3 regions of the Paenibacillus sp. DRB1-1 genome follow, and region 2 is predicted to be linked to each of the others. Evidence: riboswitches for the same ligand, from Rfam matches in the RefSeq annotation. Region 2 holds a riboswitch; each other region holds the start of a gene.
The links. A riboswitch is a leader RNA that binds a small molecule or an ion and turns the genes downstream of it on or off. The one in region 2 is predicted to bind cobalamin.
Positions count from the first base shown of each region.

Region 1 (6,517 bases), 210 kb from region 2:
CAGATTCCTCCTTGGTGCGGGTTTTCAGACCACAGTCTGGATTAACCCAGAACAAATCTGATGGCAGTACGCGCAGGGCACGCTGGATCATGCTTAGCATTTCGGATACATCGGGGATGCGCGGACTGTGGATGTCGTACACGCCCAGACCGATGCCCTTGTCGTATACCTGATCTTCAAAGCTGACAATCAGTTCTCCGTGACTTCGTGAAGTTTCAATAGATATAACGTCGGCATCCATATCGGAGATGGACTGAATCATATGCTGAAATTCGGAATAGCACATGTGCGTATGGATTTGGGTCGCAGGCTCAACGGTGGCCGTGGTCACAAGGAAGGCTTGAACCGCCCAATCCAGATAGGCTTGCTGTTGTTCTTTTTTCAGTGGAAGCCCTTCACGAATTGCAGGCTCATCGACCTGAATCATGCCGATGCCCGCTTGTTCCAGTGCCTCTACCTCTGCCCGTAATGCCAGAGCCAATTGTAAAGCAACTTGACTACGAGGAATATCGTTGCGTTCAAAAGACCAGTTCAAAATGGTCACAGGGCCTGTAAGCATTCCCTTAACAGGCTTGGAGGTTAACGATTGGGCGAATGCCGTTTCTTCCACGGTCATGGGCTGATCGAAGGAAACGTCTCCGTATATAATCGGCGGTTTGACACAGCGGGAGCCGTAGGACTGCACCCATCCGTTTTGCGTAAAAGCAAAGCCGTTCAGCTTTTCGCCAAAAAATTCAACCATATCGGTCCGCTCAAATTCGCCGTGTACAAGCACGTCAATGCCAATGTCCTCCTGAATATCAATCCATTCCTTAATTTGCTGTTGGATGAACGCCCGGTATTGCTCGGCAGACCCTTCTCCTTTGCGATAGTGCAGGCGGGCCTTGCGGATCTCGGCGGTTTGCGGGAAGCTACCAATGGTCGTCGTCGGCAGCGGAGGCAACTTCAGCTTATTTTGCTGAATCTCACGACGCTCGGCGAAAGGAACGCTGCGTGACAGAGGCTCTTTTGCCAACAGGTCGGCCAGATCTGCAGCTGTCTGTACGCGTGCCGCTGAGCTGTTGAAACGGGTTACCGCATCCGCACTTTGCTCAAGCTTGGCGAGTGCGGAAGGATCGTGTTTGCCAAGTGCAGCCGTCAGGACGGCGATTTCCTCCAGCTTTTCATCGGCAAAGGCCAGCGCTTGCACCAGCTCCTTGTCCAGCTTTTGCTCTGCCTCCAGACTGACTGGCACATGCAGCAGACTGCATGATGGCTGTACGATAAGCTGTGCGGCAGTGGTTTGTTCTGCTAACTGACCCAGCAGGGCAGCCACAGCGTTCAGGTCGCTGCGCCATATATTGCGCCCGTCAATGACCCCAGCGCCCAGCGTTTTTCCTTTAGGGAAGCCATGCTGTAATATATGCTGAAGATTTTCGCCATCATCATACACAAAATCAAGACCCAGTCCCTGTACCGGAAGTGCGGACAGACGCTCATAATGGTCCAGGCTGCCAAAGTAGGTTTGCAGCATTATATTTAAAGAGGGCGCAGCTTGAGTTAAAGCTTCATAGACTTCCTGAATAATGTCCAAATCCTCTGCCGGGAATGAGGTGGTCAGGACAGGTTCATCGATTTGGACCCACTGAACGCCTTCTGCCGCTAGTTCAGACAGGATACGGGTGTACAGTGGCAGGAAGCTTCGTACGATGGTGGCCAAATCCTTATGATCATAGCCTTTGGAAAGGGTAACGAATGAATAGGGGCCGATGAGGACCGGTTTCCCATCAATGCCTAGTTCTTGTTTTGCTTCACGATAAGCCTGTAAAGGTTTATTTTCAGTGAACACCGGGACTGCGTTTGCCAATTCAGGAACGATGTAGTGATAATTGGTATTCATCCATTTGGTCATTTCACTGGCGGTTGCTCCCTTCTGTCCACGAGCGATCCCGAAATACACGGACAGAGGAACCGGACCTGCGGGACGATGGTTGAACCGTTCGGGTACCAGACCGAACATCACAGATGTATCCAGCATGTGATCGTAATAGGAGAAGTCTCCGACAGGAATGCGATCAATCCCCTTGTCACGCTGCTTGCTCAGATGCTCCAACCTTAATCTTTTCATCTCCGTTTGCAGTTCGCTTTCGTCAATGCTGCCGTTCCAGAAGCGTTCCAGTGTTTTCTTCCATTCCCGGTTTTCGCCGATACGTGGATATCCCAGATTACTGCTAATCAAGCCGGACAATTCAGGCCATTCAATAATGGACATGTACTTTTCCTCCTAGTGGGTAGCTGTTTTATTTTTACGTACCAAAAAAGGCATTCTTCCCCCCAGAGTTAAAAATAAGTAGGGGAAAGAATGCCTCCGTGATTGAAAAATCAAAAATACGGCGACTGCTCTTAACACCTCCCTATCTTCCGTAGGTACTTGCGATGTTGTTAAAATAGGCAGGTCTCCTGACTTACGGATCATGACTCTCAGCATTCCTTCCCGGTCTGTGGACCAGTGGATATATGAACAGCTGAAAGTTCCCCGTTTACAGTGGCGGGACCGTGCCGGATTTGCGCCGGCTTCCCTTTTAAGCCTGATCTGAATAGAACAGACACCTATCTCCAAGCTATGCGGTTGAGGTATGACGAATAATTATGCACTCGTATACTTGTTCACCATCATAAGTGAAACTTACAGGATGCGCAATAGAAACTCCAATGGAATCTGTTAGCATATGAAAAAAAGACAAGCCTTACCCGTGAGGGGGACTTGTCTTACATTAGATATAGCATCTTGCCTTCTGGGTAGACATCGCCTTATGCCAATGAAACGGTATAGCCTGCCTGAATACTGGCTCTCACATCCACCAGACGCTGGTTGCGACTGCCCCGGAAGGGAAGGGTCAGGTCCTTTTGCTGTTCTACAAAACGACCATCCACAATCACATCGCACAAAAGCGCTAGCTCCTGTCGCTCCTGATCTGTGAGTAAATCTTCATAGACAAAGCCAGTATAAGCCCACACGGTTCGGTCGGGACAGGCCTTGCGGAAGTCACGCACAAATTGCGAGCATTCTGCTGCTGAGAAAAACGGATCTCCCCCGCAGAGAGTCAGTCCGTCCAACAACGGATTATCCATGATGTCACGAATGACTTCCTGTTGTCGTTGGGGTGTGAATGGCTCACCTGCACGGAAGCTCCACGACGCTGGATTAAAGCATCCGGGACAGGCATGGCGGCAACCGCTAATGAACACGACGGTGCGCAGGCCGTATCCTTCGTTCAGAGATTCCGGAATGTAGCCACACAAATTCACTTATGTTTCACCCGGTCTCGAACTTCTGCCTGTTTTGCAGCATTAAAGCGAACGGTATAATCTCCTGTCAGATATCCGGTTACCCGACGTAAGCGCTGAAAGTGTGTATGTTCCTCATCTGTGCCGCATTGGGGGCAGCTTGTCCCGATAATCCCTTCATAACCACATTCCGTACAACGATCCACCGGGTGGTTGATAGAGAAGTAGCCGATGTTCTGATGCAGCGCGTACTGAACAATTTTAAGAAACGCATCCGGGTTATTCCGCGCATTGCCGTCCAGCTCGATGTATGAAATCGCACCAGCGTTGCATAGGTTATGGAACGGAGCTTCCAAGCTGATTTTACGAGCAGCCGGGAGTGTGTAATACACGGGAATATGAAAAGAATTCGTGTAATATTCTCGATCATTTACCTCAGGAATAATCCCGAAATCACGTTGATCCAGCAATGTGAATTTGCCCGACAGACCTTCGGCAGGCGTAGCGAACAATGTAATATTTAAATTGTGATGTTCACTCATTCGATCGCAATACACGCGCATGGAAGTGATGATTCGCTGTGCCTCGCGGTATACGAAATCATCCTCCCCGTGGTGTTTCCCGTATAGTGCCTTCATGCACTCAGCCAGCCCGATGAACCCGATCGAAAGCGTACCGTGCTTTAGTACGCTTCCCACCTTATCCTCTGGCGCCAGTTCTTCTCCACCTTCCCATACCCCTTCACGCATCATAAAGTCCGAAGCTTTGGCCGGCTGGCTGGTCTGGATTTGATAGCGATGGATTAGGCCATCCACCGCAATGCGCATAACTTCTTCCAGTCTCGCATCAAAGCGATCACGGTCAGGTGTCAGGCGTTTGCCTGTGCAAATACCATACTCAATGCCAAGCCGCACCAGATTAATGGTATTGAAGGAGAGATTTCCCTTGCCACTCTGCCGGTTTCTGCCGAAACGGTCAGAAATGGTACGGGTACGGCAACCCATTGTCGCTATAATGGTATCCGGGTCATCAGCACGGTAAAAAGGCAAGTTGAAGGTGGCATCCACATTCACAAAATTGGGATACATCCGTCTGCTAGAGCATTCTACCGCCCGTAAGAACAAATCATAATTGACGTCGCCTTCTGCCTGGTTGATTCCCTCTTTGCATTGGAAAATATGCTGCGGAAAAATAGGAGTTTCCCCGCTACCCAAGCCGCGAATAGTGGCCTCCAGCAGCGATTGAGTAACAAGCCGTCCTTCAGCAGACGTGCACATTCCGTAATTCAGTGAAGTGAATGGAATCTGTCCACCCGCCCGACTGCTCATGGTGTTCAGGTTATGAATGAGCGATTCGGCAGCCTGGCGGGTTTCCGTTTCCGTTTCTTCGCGTGCGAATGCGTATGAACGAGGGCAGACTTCTTGCAAATAGGGATTGGCCATATGTAGTTCGTCGTCAGACAGACTGGATTCTATCTCTTCCTCGAACAACCGTAGTCCCTTGCGCAGATGCTTGCGGAAGGACCGGGCAACGTATGGGGCAAGGTCCCAATCTATTTTATTGGCGGAGACACCTCCGAATTGGCTGTTTTGCTGAGACTGGAATATGATGGCGACCAGTGCCATAGCGGACATAATCGTTTGCGGTGTGCGCACAGAGCCGTTGCCTGTATTGAAGCCGTCTCGCAGTAAACGACCAAAAGGGATAAAGATACAATTCGTAGTTCCGAGCGCATATTGGTCCAAATCGTGAACATATACATATCCGTGGTCAATCGCGTTCGTCAGTTCAGGCGGAAGTACCCGCAGGCGCGCATACCATTTGGCATACTCGGACCCAAGCTTGCTCATTTTGCCACTGAACGATTCTCCATTCAAATTCGCATTCTCCCGTAGCATGTCCAGATCTTGTGCCCCAATGACCCGCTCGCCGATGTCGTATAATTGATGTTCCTCCAGCACCTTCATCGTAAAACCCTCCATATAGTAAAATATATATATTTTTCACAAAAACAACATATTGATGATATCTTGTGTTAACCAATTGTTTCGATCTATATATTGTATATACGTAAACATTGAGAGTATGTGACTATTGTCACATTGATAGGAGTGGGCGGTATAAAAAAGCCAGATACAGAGTAAGGGACACATCCACGGATATGTACCTTACTCTATATCTGGCAATCATAGTTACGATGAAAATGATAGGCTTGCGAGTACATAATATATGATCTTGGGATATTGTTTCGAGAAGGTTTAGAGTAGCTTTTTCAACTGGGACACCCGGCCTTGGGAAATATCTAGCATTTCGGCATACACTTTTTGTGGCAGGTTCGGGTGTTCCTGAATCAGCTTGCGTAGCTTTTTTACCATTTCACCTTGCTGCACTCTAGATTGCTTGGGCTGCCAGGTTGTGTTGGTTCGGGTCGGCTTGGAATGTTCTTGAGCCTGGATAGCATCGGTGCTTGTGGCATGCACATTTTCATCGTTCTTTAATACCTGGATGCACTCTGCGCAAATAAAGCTGTCCCGAAAATATGTTAAATGATCCACCGCGCCGCAAAATTTGCAGGAGACACCCGTGTATTTTCTTAATACAAATCCTTCTTCATCTACGAAAAATTCAAGTGAATCACCGATATTGATATCCATTGTGGTGCGCATTTCCTTAGGGAGTACGATCCGCCCCAATTGATCCAGAGGCCTTGTCATTCCGGTATTTTTCATTAGCGCTTCCTCCTTCAATGATATATCCTGATTATACCAAAAAATATTATTTTTAGCTTTGTATATTGAAGGTAAAATACAACTTTTTTTGTCTTTATGCTGGGGTCTCTCTTTCATCCAGTATAGGATGTTTTCGGTATTGTTGCCGGGGTACTCCTTTTTAGCTATGATATATTAAAACGTTTTCATAAAAGTACTTTTTATCATCTTAATTAAGCTAAGGAGATGAAGGATATGAGTCATGAAACAACGGGTATCGAATATTTATTTCAAGATCCGAAGATTCACCTGGATGAGCGTGTACGGGATCTCGTGTCGCGACTAACCTTGGAGGAAAAGGTTGAATCCATGTTGCAATACCAGCCGGCCATTGACCGATTGGGAGTCGCAGCTTACAAGCACGGTACGGAAGCGGCACACGGGATAGCGTGGTTGGGTGAGGCGACTTCATTTCCTCATCCTGTAGGATTGGCATGTACTTGGGATACGGAATTAATGCGCCTCATCGGCTCTGTTATTGC
Region 1 is NZ_JBODQH010000001.1:2,937,386-2,943,902, forward strand. Features, by position in the region: gene metE (5-methyltetrahydropteroyltriglutamate--homocysteine S-methyltransferase) at 1-2,251, opposite strand, end outside; cobalamin riboswitch at 2,413-2,608, opposite strand; gene nrdG (anaerobic ribonucleoside-triphosphate reductase activating protein) at 2,791-3,288, opposite strand; gene ACQW03_RS13040 (anaerobic ribonucleoside triphosphate reductase) at 3,285-5,234, opposite strand; gene ACQW03_RS13045 (AbrB/MazE/SpoVT family DNA-binding domain-containing protein) at 5,526-5,996, opposite strand; gene ACQW03_RS13050 (glycoside hydrolase family 3 C-terminal domain-containing protein) at 6,231-6,517, shown strand, end outside.
Region 1: another riboswitch for cobalamin. It lies ahead of metE (5-methyltetrahydropteroyltriglutamate--homocysteine S-methyltransferase); the one in region 2 lies ahead of ACQW03_RS12095 (ABC transporter substrate-binding protein).

Region 2 (6,517 bases):
GTCTACTTCGCTGAGGTTCATTCATTCACTCGGCAGGAAACTTATCAGGTGAGTATTTCCCAAAAATATCTCGATGCCAGCGACCATGTACTGATCGTAGATGATTTTTTGGCTACTGGTGCAGCATTGGTCGGACTTACGGATATTGTAAAGGAAGCAGGAGCGGAGCTGGCTGGGGTTGGCTGTGTGATTGAGAAGAGCTTCCAGGAAGGCCGTGGACTGTTGGAGCAAAGAGGCATTGCTGTGCGCTCTCTTGCGCGTATCGCTTCCATGGCACCAGGCGAGGTTCATTTTATAGAGGAAGCTGGCGCGGTGATTCCTCCCGTTAAGGAGAATGTGGGATGTTAAGTAAACAAAAGTTATTCGCGCTGGGCTTCCAGCATGTCATGGCGATGTACGCTGGAGCAATTGCTGTACCTCTAATTGTAGGGGGAGCATTGCACCTGACGCCAGCCCAGATGGCTTATTTGGTGGCTGCCGATCTGTTCACTTGCGGGATTGCTACATTATTACAGATTATGGGCACACGCTTTTTCGGTAGTAGACTGCCTGTCATTTTAGGTTGTACGTTTACGGCAGTAGGGCCCATCATCGCGATTGCTTCGACCTCAAATTTAGCGACAGCGTATGGTGCCATTATTTTGTCTGGTATATTCGTGGTGTTAGCGGCACCGTTGTATGGCAAGCTGCTACGCTTTTTCCCGACGGTGGTTACGGGTTCGGTGGTTACGATTATCGGTCTATCCCTTATTCCGGTGGCGATGAACAATGTAGCAGGGGGTCAGGGCAGCGCGGATTTTGGACAGCCACGTAATTTGCTGTTGGCCTTAGTCACACTACTGGTTATTCTGCTTGTGAATCGGTTGGCAAAAGGCTTTTTGCGCTCGATTTCCGTGCTTATTGGGTTGTTCGCGGGCACAGTGGTTGCTTATGGAATGGGAATGGTGCATTTTGCTCCCGTGGCGGAGGCTTCATGGTTGAGTGTTGCGCAGCCGTTTTATTTTGGTAAGCCAGAGTTTAGCATTATGGCAGTTTGTACGATGATTATCGTCAATATTGTCAGTATGGTTGAGTCTACAGGCGTTTATTTGGCAGTAGGCAAAGCAATTGATCAGAAGGTGGAGCAGAAGCAGATCGTCAATGGTCTGCGTTCCGAAGGACTTGCGATTATGCTTGGGGGTATTTTTAACGCGTTTCCTTATACAGCTTTCTCGCAAAATGTTGGTCTGATTTCACTCACACGCGTCAAATCGCGGAACGTTATTTTTGCTGCCGGCGGTATCATGGTTGTTCTTGGTTTGCTTCCTAAGCTGGCTGCCTTAACGACAGTGATTCCTAACGCTGTGCTGGGCGGGGCGATGATCGTCATGTTCGGCTCGGTCGCTGCATCAGGCATGTCTATTCTGTCAGAAGTGGATCTGCGGAAGGAAAGCAATCTGCTGATCGCAGCATGCAGCATTGCCGTGGGCCTAGGCTCTGCCGTTCTTCCACAAATGTTCGACCAGCTGCCGAGCTTTGCCAAAATGCTGTTGCAAAATGGTATCGTTTCGGGCTCGATTACAGCGATTGTCTTGAACATCGTTTTGACGAGAAAACAGGGCGAATCGGTCAAAAGCGTGACGGTTCAGGAGGTTCCACAGAAGGTTTGATGATTAGGAAAAAATAAGATAGCCGGAAAGAGGACGTATGCCTCTTTTCCGGCTTTTTGGCATGGAGTTATCCAGAACTGGTTATTTATTAAGCAGCATGAAGTTATTGATGAAACCCTCTTCCTGTATAAAGATCGGGGTTTGGATTTTCGAAGTAAAGTACACGCCGCGTCCTTCCTCCTGATTCTTCTGAGAGGCGCTGCCTAAATAGTAGATACCCTTGCCGTCTGGGGACATATAGAGACTGTGCAGTGGCGCTAAAGTTAACTCTTAAGTTGATTTATTTACTAGAGGAATTTGCTAGAGTAGTGGGCAAGGTCGTGGTATAATTTACCTTATGGATTTTGAATAGTGGTGGATGTTTTCGGACCACGGTGCAGCTTCCCGAAAGGGGGTGAAGCCGATGGTCACACTTGTGTCGTGCTACGATGTGTTGCGTTGGATGGTTACGTTACTAAGCCTGGTGTTTAGTATTCGTAAACTTTATCGCTGGCTACGTCGAAAATTTCGGAACAAGCGAAAACCCACCGCGTAATTAGGTTGGCCCCTAACGGTGGGTTTCGTTTGCATTGACATTTAGTTATGCAGCGCGCCGTGGTGGTGATCCACAGCCTTTCAAGTCCTAAGAGTCTTTGCCGTTGGCGCGGCGAAGACTCTTTTTAGTATACGGACACGATGATTATCTCTATACCTAATTTTAACACTTCAATTGCGTGCACGCAATTGGAGGTTACGTCTTGTTTCTACCTTATCGTTCAAATTTAAATTATTGTGCAGCATTTATTGACAAGCCTGTGACAACAAAATAAGATCGTAATGGAAAGAAATAAAGGAAGAAAACAGGTGTGAACCGGACGACTCTGTGTACGGGGTTTTGTTGAGACCATGTAGATGGATTTTGAGCGTGTTCACTTAAAAGGGAAGTTCGGTTGATTCCGACACGGGCCCGCCACTGTATACAGGCATCAGCAGGATACTGCTGGAGCTTTCAGAACAGCCACTGGAACTGTGAAGAACCGGGAAGGCCTGAAAGATGCGCCTGGAGTCAGGAGACCTGCCTGTTTTGACATCACTGTCAGACCCACGGGATGCTGGGGAGGTGGTTAGGCGTGCTGCATACGGAATGTCTGAAACCGATCTGATCCCTTCTATGTTTTTGGAGTTGGCTTCGAGGTGAGTTTTGACATTTTATAATGAAAGCATTTCTGACTGCTGATCAAGTAGTCCGGAATGCTTTTTTCGCGTTTTGCGTTAGGTTTATATGCTTTTACAAGATAGAGGGGGATTCATCGAATGATTAGCAATCGTAGCAGGCGTTCATGGTTGATATGTACAGGGGTGATGCTGTTGCTGGCAGTTATGGCTCTTTCGGGATGTGCCAGCAATAAGACATCGGATAGCTCCGGTAAGGGTGAAAACGCGTCAGTACAACAAACAGCGACAGATAAAAAGCTGGTAATGGCGTATACATGGAAACCGTCGGGCGTTGACCCGCACGGAGATAATAGCTGGGATGTGATGCGATCCGGTGCAGGTGAGACACTAGTACGTTTGAATGAAGAGCTGGAGCCTGTGGCTTGGCTGGCAAAAGAGTGGAAGCAGGATAGTCCTACAGTTTGGACGTTCAGCTTGCAGGATAAAGTCACTTTTCATGATGGAAAGAGTATGGATGCAGCAAGTGTAAAAGCATCTTTACTGCGCTCTATCGAGAAAAGCCATCTGGCGAAGGATTTACTGAATGTGAAGTCCATTGATGTAAGCGGCCCGCTGGCTTTGAAAATCACGACAAACCAGCCGAATGCGGCGTTGGTGTCCAATCTAGCTGATCCATCGACGATTGTACTGGATGTGGCATCGATGAAAGATGAGCAGAGCTACCCAGCGATGACAGGCGCCTTTAAAATCAAAGCGTTCAACAAGGACCAATCGTTGGTCGTAGAGCGTTATGACGGATATTGGGGCGAGAAGGCACGACTGGCTGAAGCGACGATGAAGTTCATTACGGACGGGAATTCGCGCCTGATGGCGCTGCAATCCGGCGAGGTGGACGTAGCGACCGATATTCCGGTTGATAACGCAGAGGTGCTGAAAAAGAACGACAAGCTACAAGTACTGTCGGCTCCCTCCTTGCGCACCCATATGATCGTGTACAATATGGAATCGCCAGTATTCAAGGATGCGGCGAACCGTAAGGTGGTGGACAGCCTGATTCCGCGCACATCGATTGTGAGCGCCGTCATGAGAGGCTTCGGTACGGAAGCAAGCAGTCCGTTCCCGAGCATTCTTCCCTTTGGTAAAGTTGAGCGTAAAGCGCTGGGGGGAACGGCAGAGCAGCTGTTGACGAAGGATGGCTGGCAGAAGGACGCCCAAGGGACATGGACTAAGCAAGGCAAGCCGTTCGAGGTTACGCTGCTGACTTTCCCTCAGCGTCCGGAGCTCTCTGTTATGGCTGAGGTCATCCAAAGCCAATTGCTGAAAGAGGGAATCCAGGTCAAGATTCGCAAGGTGGAAAATATCGACGAGGCGTTGACCAAAAACGATTGGGATTTTGCTATGTACAGTATGCTTACTGCTCATACAGGAGAGCCGCAATATTTTATGGACATGTTTTATTCTTCGAAAAGCGAAGCCAATGTAAGCCGATATAGTTCCAAACCGCTAGAGAGTATTCTTAACAGCTTGAAGCTGGCGAAGGATACAGCGCAGCGTAATGCTGTGACACTACAAGCGCTGGATATCATCAATGCGGATTTGCCACAGTCGTTCATTGTGCATCCTGATAATGTGTTTGGTGTGAAAAAAGGGGTGGAGGGTTTTACACCCCATCCAATCGAGTATTACTACATTACAGCGCAATCTGATATTGCGGAATAACGAGCTGCGTATCCTATGATTCGTTTTATACTGGAACGTGTGGCGCAGCTGCTCATCATTGTATTCGTTGTATCCACGCTGACTTTTGTACTGATGCGGCTGGCTCCTGGTGACCCTGCTACCATTTTGCTCACCGCGCATAATGTCCCTGCCTCTGAGGAGGCGTTGAAGACGCTACGGCAGGAACTGGGCTTAAACGAGCCGCTTCATATTCAATATGTGAACTGGCTGCGAGATGTGTTCACAGGGCATTGGGGCACCTCGTATGTATCCAAGGAATCCGTGCTAGCCGAACTATGGAACAGACTGCCTGCTACTGTGGAGCTAGCTGCTGCGGGCTTTGCCGTCATGACGGTGCTTACGCTGGGGCTGGGACTGGCTGCCTCGCTAAAAATCAGCGGCCCACTGGATCGTCTGGGCAGGCTGTTTGCCCTGCTGGGATCGTCGATTCCCTCTTTTTGGCTTGGGTTTCTGTTGATCTATCTATTCTCCGTTCGCCTGGGCTGGCTCCCATCCATGGGAAGGGAGGACTGGGCGCATCTAGTGCTCCCAGCGCTGACTCTTGGCGCAGGTTTGGGAGCGGTGCAAGCCCGTGTACTGCGCGCTCAAATGCTGGAGCTGGGTGACCGGAATTTTGTGAAAGCAGCGAAGGCTCGAGGCTTTTCACGTATGCATATCCTGTTTTTTGAGATATTTAAGCATGCGGTTCTGCCTATGATTACACTGCTAGGTACCAATCTATCATTTATGTTGGCAGGTAATGTCATCGTCGAGACCATTTTTTCATGGCCGGGGTTGGGCAAGTATTTTATAGATGCGATTACCCAGCGAGATTATCCGGTGATTCAGGGGTATGTTATTTTCGCCGTATTTTTAATTGTAGGAGTTCAGTGTTTGGTGGATGTGGTCCAGACGGCGATAGATCCGAGGCTACGTTTGCGTTAAGGGGGAAGCTGAAAATGAAAAAGATACGGCTTTCCTTTCAAGGGAGCTTGCTGGCAGGAGGCATACTGTTTGGTCTGATCGTGCTGCTTGGGTTATTGGCTCCATGGGTCGCTCCTCATGATCCTCTTCAAGTGGATCTTTTGAACCGTCTGGCACCACCCAGTCGGAAATATCCTTTTGGTACGGATCATCTGGGTCGGGATGTGCTGTCACGGCTAATTTACGGGATTCGGACGAGCGTGCTAATCGCATGTGCAATTACTGCAGCTACGCTGTGCTTCAGTCTACCTATAGGGTTGCTCATTGGTTATGTGCGCGGACGCGTGGATCAGCTGATTATGCGGGGAATCGACGGCGTACTGGCTTTTCCTGATATTATTTTAACGGTGGCAATTGTGGGCATTTTGGGCCCGGGTTTTGTTAACATGACCCTTGCGATTATTGCGGTACGGTGGGCGGGCTATGTCCGGTATATCCGTAGTCTGGTTCAAAAAGCCTGTCAGGAGGACTACGTTCGGTATGCCCGTTTATCCGGCAATTCACACGCGCGTATACTGAGACGTTATGTATTGCCACAAGCGTTGCCGCAGTTGTTGGTTTATGCGGTATGGGATATCGGACGCGTGGTGCTGATGATCGCTGGGCTGTCCTTTCTTGGACTGGGTGTACAGCCGCCCAAGCCAGAGTGGGGCGTGATGCTGCATGATGCAACCTCATATTTTCAGGTGGCTCCGCATGTCATGATTTTCCCAGGCTTGGCGATTATGTTATTCGTACTTGCCTGCCAGCTTTTGGGCGACCGTTTTTCGGAAAAGGGGGCGACCAAATAGTGGAGGATCAAATAGCCCTTGGGTGCAAGGATACGATAGAACAAGTGGCAGGGCGAGAACTTTTGTTACACGTGGAACATTTAGAGATCTGCCGCACTGGCGTAGGAACAAGCGAAAGCGGAAGCAAACCGCTGCTGAGTGATGTGAGCTTTTCCATATATTCAGGGGAAATTGTGGCCCTGACCGGACCGAGCGGATGCGGCAAGAGTCTGACCGCAC
Region 2 is NZ_JBODQH010000001.1:2,725,884-2,732,400, forward strand. Features, by position in the region: gene ACQW03_RS12085 (xanthine phosphoribosyltransferase) at 1-348, shown strand, start outside; gene ACQW03_RS12090 (nucleobase:cation symporter-2 family protein) at 342-1,649, shown strand; cobalamin riboswitch at 2,522-2,725, shown strand; gene ACQW03_RS12095 (ABC transporter substrate-binding protein) at 2,943-4,523, shown strand; gene nikB (nickel ABC transporter permease) at 4,539-5,468, shown strand; gene nikC (nickel transporter permease) at 5,483-6,298, shown strand; gene ACQW03_RS12110 (ATP-binding cassette domain-containing protein) at 6,298-6,517, shown strand, end outside.

Region 3 (6,517 bases), 1.7 Mb from region 2:
AACCGATATTTTACGGGTAAGCCCAGCCATATCTACACCCGTCCCCCGGCCTACGATAACTTCCGGCTCTAGCCCAGTGAGAGCACATACGACCGCAGCGCTGGCTGTCGTATTCCCGATGCCCAGCTCTCCGGTAACGAATAGCCGTGTGCCACCTTTAACCGCTTCTGCTACGGCTTCTGCTCCGGCCAAAACCGCCTGTTCCGCTTCCGTACGCAGCATCGCTGGCCCTTTAGCTATATTCGAAGTACCCATGCGTACCTTACGGTCCACCAGATTCGCGTGAGCGACATCCGCATTCACGCCAACATCTACCACCTTGACATCTGCGCCCGCATGGCGTGCCAGCACATTAATTGCCGCGCCACCTGACAGCATGTTATACAGCATTTGCTGTGTAACCTCAGCCGGAAAGGCACTGACTCCCTCTTCACACACCCCGTGATCCGCAGCCATGACCATAACCGTTTTACGATCAAATTCAGGCTTGTCCACTCCTGTAATTCCTGCTAGCTGAATGGCCACACTTTCCAACTTTCCAAGACTTCCCGGTGGCTTTGTTAATTGGTCCAAATGGGCTGAAGCTGCCGAGGCCGCCACCCCATCCGGCTGGGCAATGCTATCGATCAGCTGACGCAGCTTGTTGTTCATACCTTCCACTCCCTGCTCTTTTTAAGTGTGTTTCATCGTTTATTTAATTTGCTGTATCCGAAGCACTCCTGCGCAGCAAGAGCTGCGGCACACCGCTATCGGGATGCGGAAGCATCACAGGCTCAACACCGTATACTCGTCGAATCCGATCCTCGGTTAATAACTTCGATGAAGCTCCCAATCCTTCAACCATTCCATCCTTGAGTACAAGCAAATCTTCGCAAAATTGGGCTGTCAAGTTAAGATCATGCAAGACCGCAATGATCGTCACACCCGTTTCTTGGCGCCAATCTGCCAGTAGTTCCATAAATTCAAGCTGATAGCGCAAGTCCAGATAGGTCGTAGGCTCGTCCAGCAGCAATATTCGTGGCTCCTGCACCATTACTTTTGCCAAAGCTACACGCTGTCGCTGTCCCCCACTCAAGCGGTCCAATGCTCTGTCCGCCAGCGTGGTAAGACCCAATCGCTCCAGCACGCGATCCGTGATCGCCTCCACATCAACATCCTTTTCCCTGCCTAGCCAGTCCTGATGAGGAAAACGTCCCATTTCTACGACTTCCCTGACGGTGTATCCCACTGAAGGAAGCCCTTCCTGTTGGAGTACGGCTATGAGACGGGAAAGCTCTTTTCTGCTGTAGCTACCGATCTTTTTGCCATAGATATGAACGTTTCCCGAAGTTGGGTGATCTACACCCGAAAGCAAATGCAGCAAGGTCGATTTTCCACTGCCGTTCGGACCAATAATCCCCCACCAGGTTCCTTCGTCGACGCTCCAGCTTATATTCTTTAACGCATGGAACTCTCCATAGGCACGTGTCAGACCCGCTACCTCTAATGCCCGATCACGTACCTTCTGTGATTCACTTTGTTCTGTCACAGCAGTTCCCCCCTGCGCAGCTTCTTGTTCCGGTACAGGAGATATGCGAAGAACGGTGCCCCAACAAAGGCCGTCATCACGCCCAGAGGAATTTCCGTGGGGGCTAACAACGTGCGAGCCGCCGTATCTGCCCAGGCCATAAAAATAGCTCCACCGAGCGCAGATAATGGAACAATCATCCGGTAATCAGGCCCTGTCACCAGACGAATGATATGCGGTACAACGAGTCCCACAAAGCCAATCACTCCACATACCGACACAGCGGCTGCTGTCAGCAGCGTGGAAATGATCAGAACAGATAGCTTCGTCGCATCTACATGAACTCCCATGTGAGCCGCCTGACGTTCACCCAAAGCCAAAATATTCAGCACACGTGCCTTATTCCATAGAAATACCAGTCCTATGACCACATAAGGTAAAAGGATTCCTGTATATGACCAACCGCGCAGACTAAGACTTCCCATCGTCCAGTACAATATTTCATTGACCGTCTCCTTCGACATGGCTGTCAGAAAGGAAACAACCGCTCCCAGAAAGGATTGCATCACCACACCCGACAAAATGAGACTTTGTGTCGGAATTTTTCTACCTTCCCGTGCCAACGTCAGCACCATCCACAGCGTCAGCATTCCGGTCGTAAATGCCACTAGCGGCAGCGTCCATATGCCAACAAATGAAAATTGAAGGCCCCAATAAATCAGTACTGCCGCTCCTACCGAAGCCCCCGAGGATACCCCCAGTGTATACGGATCAGCCAAAGGATTACGCAGCACACCCTGAAATCCGGCTCCCGCCAGCGCCAGCGCTGCCCCTACCAACATTCCCAGTAACACTCGTGGCAATCTGACCTTCAAAATAATCTGCTCTGAGGATGTATTCCAATCCGGTGTAAACGTATCGCCTAACCACGGAAGGTGGTTAACCAGAATGCCCGTGATCTGGCTGACCGGAAGCTTGGCCGAGCCGATGCCAAGACAGAGCAGTAGCGTCAGAAACAGCAAGACAAGACCTGTCCCTCCAAAGCCGATCAGTTTACGGTTCATTTGAAAATTTCAGGATACACGCCCTTGGCCACTTCCTTGAGACCTTCCGTTACGCGTGGCCCCGGACGACTGATCAAATTATCATCCACGGCAAATACCCGGTTGTGGCGAACAGCCGATATTTGATCCCATCCACTGCGAGCTTTAATGATTTCGCCGAGCGTTTGACCAGTTTTGTCGTCCTTGACACTTTTGCTGTACAAAATCACGTCAGGGTTCGCAGCAATAATATTTTCTTCACTAATTTGGTACCACCCCTTCTGCGTGGCACCTACATTTTCGCCGCCCGCCAACGTAATCAGCTCGTCCATAAACTCGCCTTTACCAACTGTCCAGCCTGGTGAAAACTCGACGTATACCCGCAGCTTCTGCCCTTTACCGATATTTTTAACTCCTTCTTTCACTTCCGCTACATCTGCTCTCATCTTGTCAGTCACCGCTCTCGCTTCTTTTTGATGATCGGTGATTTTCCCATACAATTCGATGTTAGCTATGACATCTTCAACTGTCTTCGGTTCCGTTTTAAAAATCATAATTCCCATGTCGCGCAGCTTGGTCGTAGCCTGCTCACTAAGTGATATCCCTGCAAAAACGACTTCCGGGTTAGCAGCAATGATCGCCTCTTCGTTCGGTTTCATAATACCGCCTACTTTAGGCTTTTTCGTAGCTGCTTCCGGGTAATCAGAGTAGTCGGAGACGCCAACTATTTCCTTATCCAGACCGATGGCGAACAGCGCCTCGGTTTCTGCCGGGGAGACGGAAACGATTTTATCCGGCGCTTTTTTGAATGTAAATTCCTGTCCTGTTGCATCCTTAACCGTGAGTGGGTAAACTGTTTTGCCCGGAGGCTCTTGTGCGGTTACGGTCTGTCCCGGCTGCTGTGAAGAATTCTGGTTCTCTTTATTTTCAGCATTTTTTCCATTAGCGCCACATGCACTCAGCACAACTGCCAAAATCAGAACCAATAGACCTGTTGTCCAAACCTTTATTTTTTTTCCTGCCATGATTTGCACCCCTTCATAAAAAAATCGTTAAGAGCGTTACTTGAACATCATCAGATATCTTCTAAATCCAGCCTTCTTTTCCTATCAAAAAAACCCCGCATCCTCATATCAGGACACAGGGGTCACGTTAGCGCAGATCGTGCGCAGGCGGCAGCTTCTTTCCGCATGGACAGTCACTGCGAACACGTCATCCTTTCCTCGAAGGATTATGGTGACAGGCGGACGGGCAGGTATCCTGACTTATGGTAAAATGCATGTCCTGAAGTTCTTTCATATGCTTAGTAGCACATAAAGAAGGACTAACGGGCATGTTTCCATTTACAGTGGCGGGACCGCGCCGGACTCACACCGACTTCCCTTTTAACAGCGCAGGCAAGGGAAACCATAGTTTCATCACGCTGCGCCGACCTCGTCTGCTGGATATTTGATGTAGTGGTAGTCAAGCCGTTCTTTTACTTGATGATTATAGGTTAAAAAGAGGCGGCTTACAACCCAAACAGCCTCTTTATCCGCTGGTGTCTAGCCTAATGAGGAAGCATTTCTGCTATGTAATTGTGCCGTCCTGCCAACCTCAATTGAATCCTAAATGATTCTCCCGGCCTCGGATTCAGACTCCAAAAATCATGACCCGGTATCAGCATGCAAGCCAACTGACGAATTACGCCACCATGCGTAACGACCAAAACTGAGGGCGGCGCAGCAGTCAAATCCATGGGTTGAACTTCCATAGCAACACGCCATTCATACAGAGAGTCAAGAAATTTCCGTAGACGATTCACAAAATCTGCCCAAGACTCTCCTCCAGGAGGGGTTATCCGTTGCGGCTCATCAATCCAAGCGCGATACAAAGACACATCCTTGAGCATGTCATACGTTTTTCCATCCCACTCGCCAAAATGAAGCTCTCGCAGACGTGGTTCCATCATAGGAGACATAGTAGATAGGGAACCTCCAGACGTCAATTCTGATTCCGGCACAATGATCTGCAGGGTCTGGCGACATCGCATTAAATCGCTGCAATAGATTCGAGCAAAGGACTGCCCTTGCAATTTTTCTTGCAAAGGCTTTAATTCCTGCTCTGCTCCCGGTAGCAAACCTAAGTCGGAGTGTCCCAGATATCGACGTTCCTTATTCCATAAGGTTGTACCGTGACGAACTAACACGAGTTCCATGTCCCAATGCAGATCTTCTTTAGCATCATACGGCACCTTATCCTCCTGTGAGTTCGGACTTTGTGCGTATTCTACCGTCCTTTTTGCTGCTATATCTTGTTTCAAGAAATGTCACTTCCTGCTCGATCATTATTCAGTGTGTCACTCCTCACCGCACCCATCCCAAGGCAAAACAACCTGCGGCTCCTAACAAACACAATCCTACAAACATACTGGACACGGCGAACATCAGCTGGATCGTATGCCGTATATCTTTCGACTCTAGCGGTCGTATCCAATCGCCCATGTATGCACGAAAGGAGCGCACGCCATGATACACATTATAGCCTCCAAGACGAATCCCCAGTGCACCAGCAACAGCCGATTCCGGGAAGCCACTGTTCGGGCTTGGGTGCAGACGAGCGTCTCGCTTGACTGTGCGCCAGCTTCTTGCAGCATCTCGCTTGTACATCCACGCCGCTACCACAAGCATTGCCGCTGTCAGGCGTGCCGGAATGTAGTTAGCGACATCATCCAGACGTGCTGAAGCCCAGCCTAAATTCAGATACTTCTCATTTTTGTAGCCAACCATGGAATCAAGCGTATTCACAGCACGATAAGCCAGCGCCAAGGGTGCTCCCCCGATCAAGGCATAAAAAAGCGGGGAAATAATCGCGTCCACGATATTTTCAGCGACCGTTTCGACGGTACCGCGTACAATCTCAGGCTCATCAAGCTGTTGCGTATCCCGCCCAACTATCATGCCCAGCTCCCGCCGTGCCGCAGCCAGGTCATCCGCCTGCAACGCTCGGTATACTGCCATTCCTGCGTCCTTTAGTCCTTTGGAAGCAATCGTGGTCGCAATCAGCACCATTTCTACGCCGACAGACAACCACGGATGAATCCAGGCAAGCAAGTGCAATAGCGCCCAGGCGAGCGCAAAGGAGCCTCCCGCCACAATGAGCGGAAGCAGTATGCCCGCACGTTTTAGCCCCCGGTCACTTCGGACCTGGCGGCGAATCAATTTTTCCAATGCCGAAATGGCATGTCCCATACCGATGACTGGATGCGGCAACCACCTCGGATCACCGATCAGCCTGTCCAAAAGGTAGGCTGCCAGGATAATCAAGCTAACTGTCACGCCGCTGCTCCTCCTCCAGCACTTCACCCAATACAGACAGCAGCCAGTCGTTGGCTTCTGCATCCTTGACCGCAATCCGAAAATGGCTCGTCGTCAGTCCCGGATACATAGCACAGCTACGTATAAGAATTCCGCGTTGTCCAAGCGCCTGCTGAATAGCCGATGCGCTCCACGTACCCGGCGCCCTTGCCAGCACGTAATTGGCTTCACCGGGAACGACACCGCAGCCCCATTCCGCCAAGGCGGTCAACAGGCGGTTGCGCTCCGCAGCAATCAGCTCCTGTGTTTGGCGCTCATATGCTTGCCCACTTCTCAAACACGCCTCCCCAGCCAGCAACGCCAATCCATTCACACTCCAGGTCACCTGTTTGGCCGTCATTCGCCGGATATAGTCCGGATGAGCAATCGCATAGCCCAATCGCAAGCCAGGAATGGCATAAAATTTGGTCATTGACCGGATCAAAATCACATGAGGATAGCGATCCAGCACAGGCAGCAGTGAGATTCGCCGTTCCATCGGAATAAAATCAATGAATGCTTCATCCACCACCAGCACGGTACCCGTTGTGCCAGCCGCCTCTGCCAGCTCGCACAGCTCCTGCTCACTATATTGCACGCCATTTGGATTATTCGGCTGTCCGAGGAACAAA
Region 3 is NZ_JBODQH010000001.1:984,745-991,261, forward strand. Features, by position in the region: gene cobT (nicotinate-nucleotide--dimethylbenzimidazole phosphoribosyltransferase) at 1-651, opposite strand, end outside; gene ACQW03_RS04490 (ABC transporter ATP-binding protein) at 695-1,528, opposite strand; gene ACQW03_RS04495 (FecCD family ABC transporter permease) at 1,525-2,571, opposite strand; gene ACQW03_RS04500 (ABC transporter substrate-binding protein) at 2,568-3,575, opposite strand; cobalamin riboswitch at 3,784-3,977, opposite strand; gene ACQW03_RS04505 (histidine phosphatase family protein) at 4,100-4,852, opposite strand; gene cbiB (adenosylcobinamide-phosphate synthase CbiB) at 4,896-5,867, opposite strand; gene cobD (threonine-phosphate decarboxylase CobD) at 5,857-6,517, opposite strand, start outside.
Region 3: another riboswitch for cobalamin. It lies ahead of ACQW03_RS04500 (ABC transporter substrate-binding protein); the one in region 2 lies ahead of ACQW03_RS12095 (ABC transporter substrate-binding protein).